3 regions of the Vibrio tarriae genome follow, and region 3 is predicted to be linked to each of the others. Evidence: predicted binding sites of a transcription regulator. Region 3 holds the regulator's gene; each other region holds the start of a gene.
What was found. The regulator MetJ, encoded in region 3, represses methionine synthesis genes. The targets are predictions, from matches to a motif close to TTAGACNTNTANANGTCTAA.
Positions count from the first base shown of each region.

Region 1 (2,274 bases), 1.1 Mb from region 3:
TATTTATGTAAGGCAGAAGCTTAAAGCCGGAAAGCGCGGGCAAAAGGATAAAAAAGGCCGCACATGGCGGCCGAGAAGGATTATTCGTCTTTAGTGAAGTTGGCTTCGCTGAATTTTTCCAAATCGTACGGTGTTTGTTGATAAACACAATAGTTAAGCCAGTTGGCAAACAGCAAGTGCCCGTGGCTACGCCAACTGGCGCAGGGCTTATTATCTGGGTTGTCGTTTGGATAATAGTTCACGGGAATGGCAGGACTGAGCCCTTCACCTAAATCGCGTACATATTCGCTATGTAGGGTAAAGGCATCGTATTCTGGGTGTCCGGTCACAAAGACATTACGCTTGTCTTTGGTTGCCGCGAGGTACACACCGGCCACATCCGAGGTCGCCAGAATATCGAGATCGGTATGTTCAGCCAAAAAGTCAGCTTCAAAGTCGGCATAGCGGGAGTGTGGTGCTAAAAAGCGATCATCAAACCCACGCAGCAAAGGGTGAAACGGCTTATGGATGTCGTGGTAATACACGCCAGACAATTTCTCTTCACGCGTGCGTTTTGGTAAGTTGTACAGCAGCTTCAGCCCAGCTTGCGCCGCCCAGCAGATGTACAGGGTGGAAGTCACATGTGCTTTGGCCCATGTCATGATGTTTTGTAAATGTTCCCAATAGGCAACATCTTCAAACTGCACTAACCCAAGTGGCGCACCCGTGATGATTAACCCATCAAAGTTGCGGTTTTTGACCAGCTCAAATTGGCGATAGAAGGTGTTGAGATGCTCTTCAGGGGTGTTTTTACTTGGGCGATCATCGATGCGCAGCAGCTCAATATCCACCTGTAAGGGGGAATTAGAGAGTAGGCGCAAAAACTGAGTTTCCGTCTCAATTTTTTTAGGCATTAAGTTTAACAATAGCACCTTGAGTGGTCGTATTTCCTGCGTCGAAGCACGCGATTCGGACATAACGAAGATGTTTTCATTACGTAGCACATCACTCGCCGGTAATTGGTCGGGGATTCTAATCGGCACAGCTTTCTCCCTAAGCATTGATTTGGACGTCTAAACATCCAGACTTATAACTCAACCGAAAATTATTGTCGATAGCAAAATGCAGCCAAGCTTAATCTAAGTTAGTATTTCTCGGCTCAATTGACTACTGTGAAACTGCTATGCGACCTCATTTAACCCTGATTCGCGGTCTGCCCGGTTCGGGGAAATCGACCTTGGCGAAGACCTTACCTGCTGTGCATCTGGAAGCAGACATGTACTTTCTCAATGAACAAGGTGTGTACCATTTTCGCCCCGAACACTTGGCGCAAGCCCATGAATGGTGCCAACAACAGACGGAATACTGGCTGCAACAAGGCAAAGACGTGGTGGTATCGAATACTTTTGTTCGGCATTGGGAGATGGCGGTATACCGAAAACTTGCCCGACAATATCGAGCTAAGCTGACGATTCTGGTGTGTCGAGAACGTTATCAAAACGTGCATGGGGTCGATGAAGCCACTGTCGAACGCATGCGTCAACAGTGGCAAGAGTAGACATTATTGTGGGTGTTTAGCGGTACGCTGGAGATCTCGGCGTAAAAGATAAAACGCCAAACCGCCCCAGACCAAAGCCTGTGCCCAAAGGAGTGTCCATTTTGGTGCGATGGTTGACCAACTGGCCGCCATTTGGTTTAAGCCCAGAAAGCCTTGGATTGCCGGCGTGCTTGGGAAGCACTGTGCAAGCCAGACTAAAGGTGCAGGGATCATTTCCACTGGCCAAATAAATCCAGCGGTAAAAATCAGTGGCATCGAGCTAATTAACACCACCAAAGTGACCAGTTCGCGTCTCGGAGTCACTGCCCCTAATGCAATACCGACAAAATTACAGGCTAATAAAAACGGCAGGAGCAAACTGATGAGATCACTTGGCTTTGCTAAAGTATTCACGCCGTGCAAATCAAAACTGGCACCGAAATAATAAAGACTCAGCAAGTAGTAGACTGTAACCAGTACAAGACTACGTACTAACAGCAGTTTGGCAGGAGTGACTCGGCTCCAATAGCCGTGACCTTGCTTTTGTGTTCCAACCATCAATCCAGCCGCCATGATCAGCGTTTGCTGCAGGATCAATACAAAAACGGCGGGTACGACGTAATCGACATAACCCATGCGTGGGTTAAAAGTGGGTTTCAGGTTGGCACTGGTTGGCGAGAAATGCTGCGCGGCAAACGCCATTGGTTCACCTTCGACCACCAAGCGACTGACTTTGGTTTGTGCTGCGAGTGTGCCAC
Region 1 covers NZ_CP022353.1:1,172,856-1,175,129, forward strand. Annotated here, with positions in the region: gene metA (homoserine O-acetyltransferase MetA) at 81-1,022, opposite strand; gene CEQ48_RS11030 (ATP-binding protein) at 1,163-1,537, shown strand; gene CEQ48_RS11035 (ABC transporter permease) at 1,541-2,274, opposite strand, start outside.
Region 1: a site for MetJ is predicted at 1,053-1,072, ahead of metA (homoserine O-acetyltransferase MetA). Genes of this name have one in related genera too.

Region 2 (2,274 bases), 1.2 Mb from region 3:
TTCATCATCATCGGCATTACCAAAAATTTCAGCGACCATCATGCCAAATTTCACTCCACCAGCGTAATCCAGATCTGAGCTCAGAATGCTGACATCAATATTGTATTTGCGGGCAATTTGCGTCATCAACGGCGCATCCACGGTCGCTCCGGTAAATTCCAAACGCACCAATGGGTAGCTGCCCGCCACGCGAGTTGGCTGTAAGCGTACTTGATAATCCTCTGGAATCGACAAATCCAACGTTGAACGGATAAATTGATGCGCCAACTCGGTTTTCGGATGAGCAAAAATATCGCCGACTGTGCCTTTCTCTACCAGCTCTCCGCCACCAATGATCGCCACTTCGTGACAGATGCTTTTCACCACATCCATTTCATGGGTAATCAGCAAAATGGTCAGGTTGAGCTTACGGTTAATCTCTTTGAGCAGTTCCAGAATCGACTGCGTTGTCGCTGGATCGAGCGCGCTGGTGGCTTCATCACACAGCAATACTTTGGGATCGCTTGCCAAAGCGCGTGCAATCGCGACACGTTGCTTCTGGCCGCCTGACAGATTGGCTGGGTAGCTCTCTCTTTTCTCAGAGAGACCAACCAGGGCCAGCAATTCAGTCACTTTCGTTTCGATATGCTGTTGTGATTGGCCCGCTAACTCAAGTGGCAGAGCTACGTTTTCAAACACAGTGCGTGATGAAAGCAGATTAAAATGCTGGAAAATCATACCTATGTTACGGCGAGCCGCGCACAGTTGTGGATTACTGAGCGTGGTGAGATCCACACCATCGACAATCACTTGGCCGCTGGTCGGTTTTTCTAGCATGTTGACACAACGGATCAGCGTACTTTTTCCGGCACCGGATGAGCCAATCACCCCAAAAATCGTACCCTGTGGAATGAATAAATTGATGTCTTTCAGGGCGTGGATTTGTTTATCCCCCTGATAGAACACCTTATTTACGCTTTTAATCTCAATCATGTGCAACCCTGTACTGCTCGAGGCAGAATAATCTGTTGGCCTCTTCCTCAATTGGTAGTCGATGCTATGGGCTTGCCGAGTTTAAGTCAATAGATATTTTTACGTCTAGACGTCTAAATGGTTGTAACTGATTAGACGAGAAAGTAATTAGATAGTGACTAAAAAATATAGATAGTGATGAAAAAAATAAAGCGTGCAATAATTCGCGCAAAGTGACTTGAAAGAGATAGCATTTTGGCCAAACCCGCCGTATTTCTGGACCGTGATGGCGTGATCAACGTCGATCACGGTTACGTGCATGATGAGCACGATTTCCAATTTATTGAAGGTGTATTTGAAGCGACTGCGGCTTTGCAGCGTATGGGCTATTTGTTGGTGTTGGTCACCAACCAATCCGGCATTGCGCGCGGCAAATTCAGTGAAGAGCGTTTCATTTCTCTCACCCAGTGGATGGACTGGAATTTTGCCGATAATGGCGTTGAATTTGACGGTATCTATTACTGTCCACACCATGCTGAACATGGAATTGGGCAATATAAAGAAGAGTGTGATTGCCGCAAACCTAAGCCGGGTATGTTTCTTTCGGCGCGTGATTTCCTCAATATTGACATGACTAATTCGGTGATGGTCGGTGACAAAGCGGAAGATATGATGGCAGCAGAAGCGGCGGGTGTGGGCACTAAGATTTTGGTGCGCACCGGTAAGCCTATTACTGAGCAAGGCGAAGCCTTGGCGAGCGTCGTGCTCGATAGCATTCGCGATGTGCCTCATTATCTACTGCGAGTGAAAAAATAAGGTCGCTTCAGCGGCCTTATCTGCTGATCTTTATCTTTCTTATTGATGATTACCAAACACAGCGCATGAATCGAAAACTGACGATTTTAGACATTGCTAGACTCTCGGGCGTTGGTAAATCCACCGTTTCGCGCGTGTTAACCAATGATCCCAAAGTGAAACCTGAAACCCGCGCTAAAGTGGAGCAGGTGATTGCGGAGTCGGGGTATGTGCCATCCAAATCGGCACAAACCATGCGTGGTGGCAGCCAAAAAGTCGTGGGTATTATTATCTCGCGTCTGGATTCTCCTTCTGAAAACAAAGCGGTCAGCACTATGCTGCAAGCCTTCTATGCTCACGGTTACGATGTGGTGATCATGGAGAGCCAGTTTAGCCGTGAAAAAACCAATGCCCATTTAAAAGTGCTGGCCAAACGACAAGTGGATGGCGTGATCGTGTTTGGCTTTACCGATATCGATCACGATGCCTTGCTCAGTTGGCAGCATCGCTGCGTGCTCTTGGCTATGC
Region 2 covers NZ_CP022353.1:1,900,492-1,902,765, reverse strand. Annotated here, with positions in the region: gene metN (methionine ABC transporter ATP-binding protein MetN) at 1-972, opposite strand, end outside; gene gmhB (D-glycero-beta-D-manno-heptose 1,7-bisphosphate 7-phosphatase) at 1,207-1,767, shown strand; gene treR (trehalose operon repressor TreR) at 1,833-2,274, shown strand, end outside.
Region 2: a site for MetJ is predicted at 1,070-1,089, ahead of metN (methionine ABC transporter ATP-binding protein MetN). Genes of this name have one in related genera too.

Region 3 (2,274 bases):
CCCTGTATTCCACGATGACCAACATGGTACCGCGATTGTCACCGCGGCTGGTATGCTTAACGCTCTTGAGCTGCAAGGTAAACAACTGAAAGACTGTATTATCGTCTGCCTTGGGGCGGGTGCCGCAGCGGTGGCGTGTATGGAGCTACTGATCAAATGCGGTGCAATGCGTGAGAAGATCTACATGCTGGATCGCAAAGGTGTGATCCACACGCGCCGTGATGACCTCAATGAATACAAAGCTCTGTTTGCGAACAATACCGACAAGCGTACGCTGGAAGATGTGATTGCGGGAGCGGATCTATTCTTGGGCGTTTCAGGTCCTAACCTGCTGCCAGCGGATGCCCTGAAACTGATGGCCGATAAGCCCGTGGTATTTGCTTGCTCCAACCCAGATCCTGAAATCAAACCAGAAATTGCTCATCAAGTCCGTAACGACATGATCATGGGGACTGGTCGCAGCGACTATCCAAACCAAGTTAACAACGTGCTCTGTTTCCCGTTCATTTTCCGTGGAGCACTCGATGTACGCGCCAGCGAAATCAATGATCAGATGAAACTGGCTGCAGTAGAGGCGATTCGCCAACTGGCGAAAGAGCCTGTACCAGCAGAAGTGCTGGCAGCTGCTGGAGTGGATAAGCTCAGTTTCGGTATTGATTACATCATTCCGAAACCGATGGACCCACGCCTATTACCACGCGTAGCACGCGCAGTCGCGGAAGCAGCAGTAGAATCAGGCGTTGCTCGTATCTCAATGCCAGAAAACTACATGCAGGCTTAATCTGCTTGTTTATATGAATAAAAAAGTCGATACAAAAAGCCCCTCAGTTATATGAGGGGCTTTTTTATAAGCCGGATTTGTTCAATGAACCCGTATCACTCACGCCAATCGTTACTCATCGTAAGATTCGAACTCAATCCCCATTTCGGTCATCAAACGTTTGGCTTCGGCAGGAATATCATCAGGGCGATCTTTACGTAGGTCTTCGTCCGTCGGCAGCGGCTGACCGGTATAAGCATGCAAGAAGGCTTCGCACAGTAACTCACTATTGGTAGCATGACGTAAATTATTGACTTGACGGCGTGTTCTCTCATCCGTTAGCACTTTGAGAACTTTCAGCGGAATGGATACCGTGATTTTTTTTACCAACTCGCTCTTTTTCCCATGCTCTGCATAGGGGCTGATGTATTCGCCATTCCAGTCTGCCATTGCGCACCTTCGTTATTGTGGTTCGAATCGAAATTTCAAAGGCTCTAATTTTAGCGGGATTTACTGCCATAAGCAAAGACATATAGACGTCTAGAAGTGTTGACGTCTTCATTTAACATCAGTAAAGTGTCGAGTAATTTATGGGCAACGGATAAACCTCATCCCCCAGTTAGGGAAAGTTGCGATGCGACAACCGACACTGCAGCTTAAAGCAGGAAAGGTATATGATGAAGCCCTCTAGGACAGAATAGCCAGCAAGGAAACTCCATGACCACACGCAAGCCAGCCACCATTGCGGTTCGTACCGGGATTGAATCGGATACTCAATACCATGCGGTTGTACCTCCCATTTATCTTTCGACCAACTATGGGTTTCCCGCATTTGGCGAAGTGCCTAAATACGATTACACCCGCTCAGGTAACCCAAACCGAGGCCTGTTAGAACAAACCTTATATGAGCTTGAATGTGGAGAAGGCGCCATAGTGACCAACTGCGGAACCTCTGCGATCAACTTATGGGTCACCGCCTTGTTAGGCCCTGATGACCTGATTGTCGCGCCGCACGACTGCTATGGCGGTACTTATCGCTTGCTCAACACCCGCGCTAAAAAAGGCGATTTCAAAGTGCAGTTTGTCGATCAATCCAACGCAGCCGCACTCACCCAAGCTTTAGCCCGCAAACCCAAGCTGCTGCTGATTGAAACCCCTTCCAATCCTTTAGTGCGTGTGGTGGACATCGCTCATCTTTGTCAGTTAGCCAAAGCGCAAGGCACGTTGGTGGCGGTCGATAACACCTTTTTGACTCCGGTATTCCAAAAACCGCTCACCTTAGGCGCGGATTTTGTGCTGCACTCCACCACCAAATACATTAACGGTCATTCAGATGTGATTGGCGGCGTGTTGATCTGTAAAAACAAGCAACATGCAGAAGAGCTGGCTTGGTGGGGCAACTGTTTAGGCTCAACCGGCACCCCATTTGATAGCTACATGACCTTGCGTGGCATTCGTACCTTAGGCGCGCGGATGCGCGTGCATGAAGAGAGTGCGCAGCAGATCTTGGCGTA
Region 3 covers NZ_CP022353.1:35,732-38,005, reverse strand. Annotated here, with positions in the region: gene CEQ48_RS05635 (malic enzyme-like NAD(P)-binding protein) at 1-781, shown strand, start outside; gene metJ (met regulon transcriptional regulator MetJ) at 893-1,210, opposite strand; gene CEQ48_RS05625 (O-succinylhomoserine (thiol)-lyase) at 1,478-2,274, shown strand, end outside.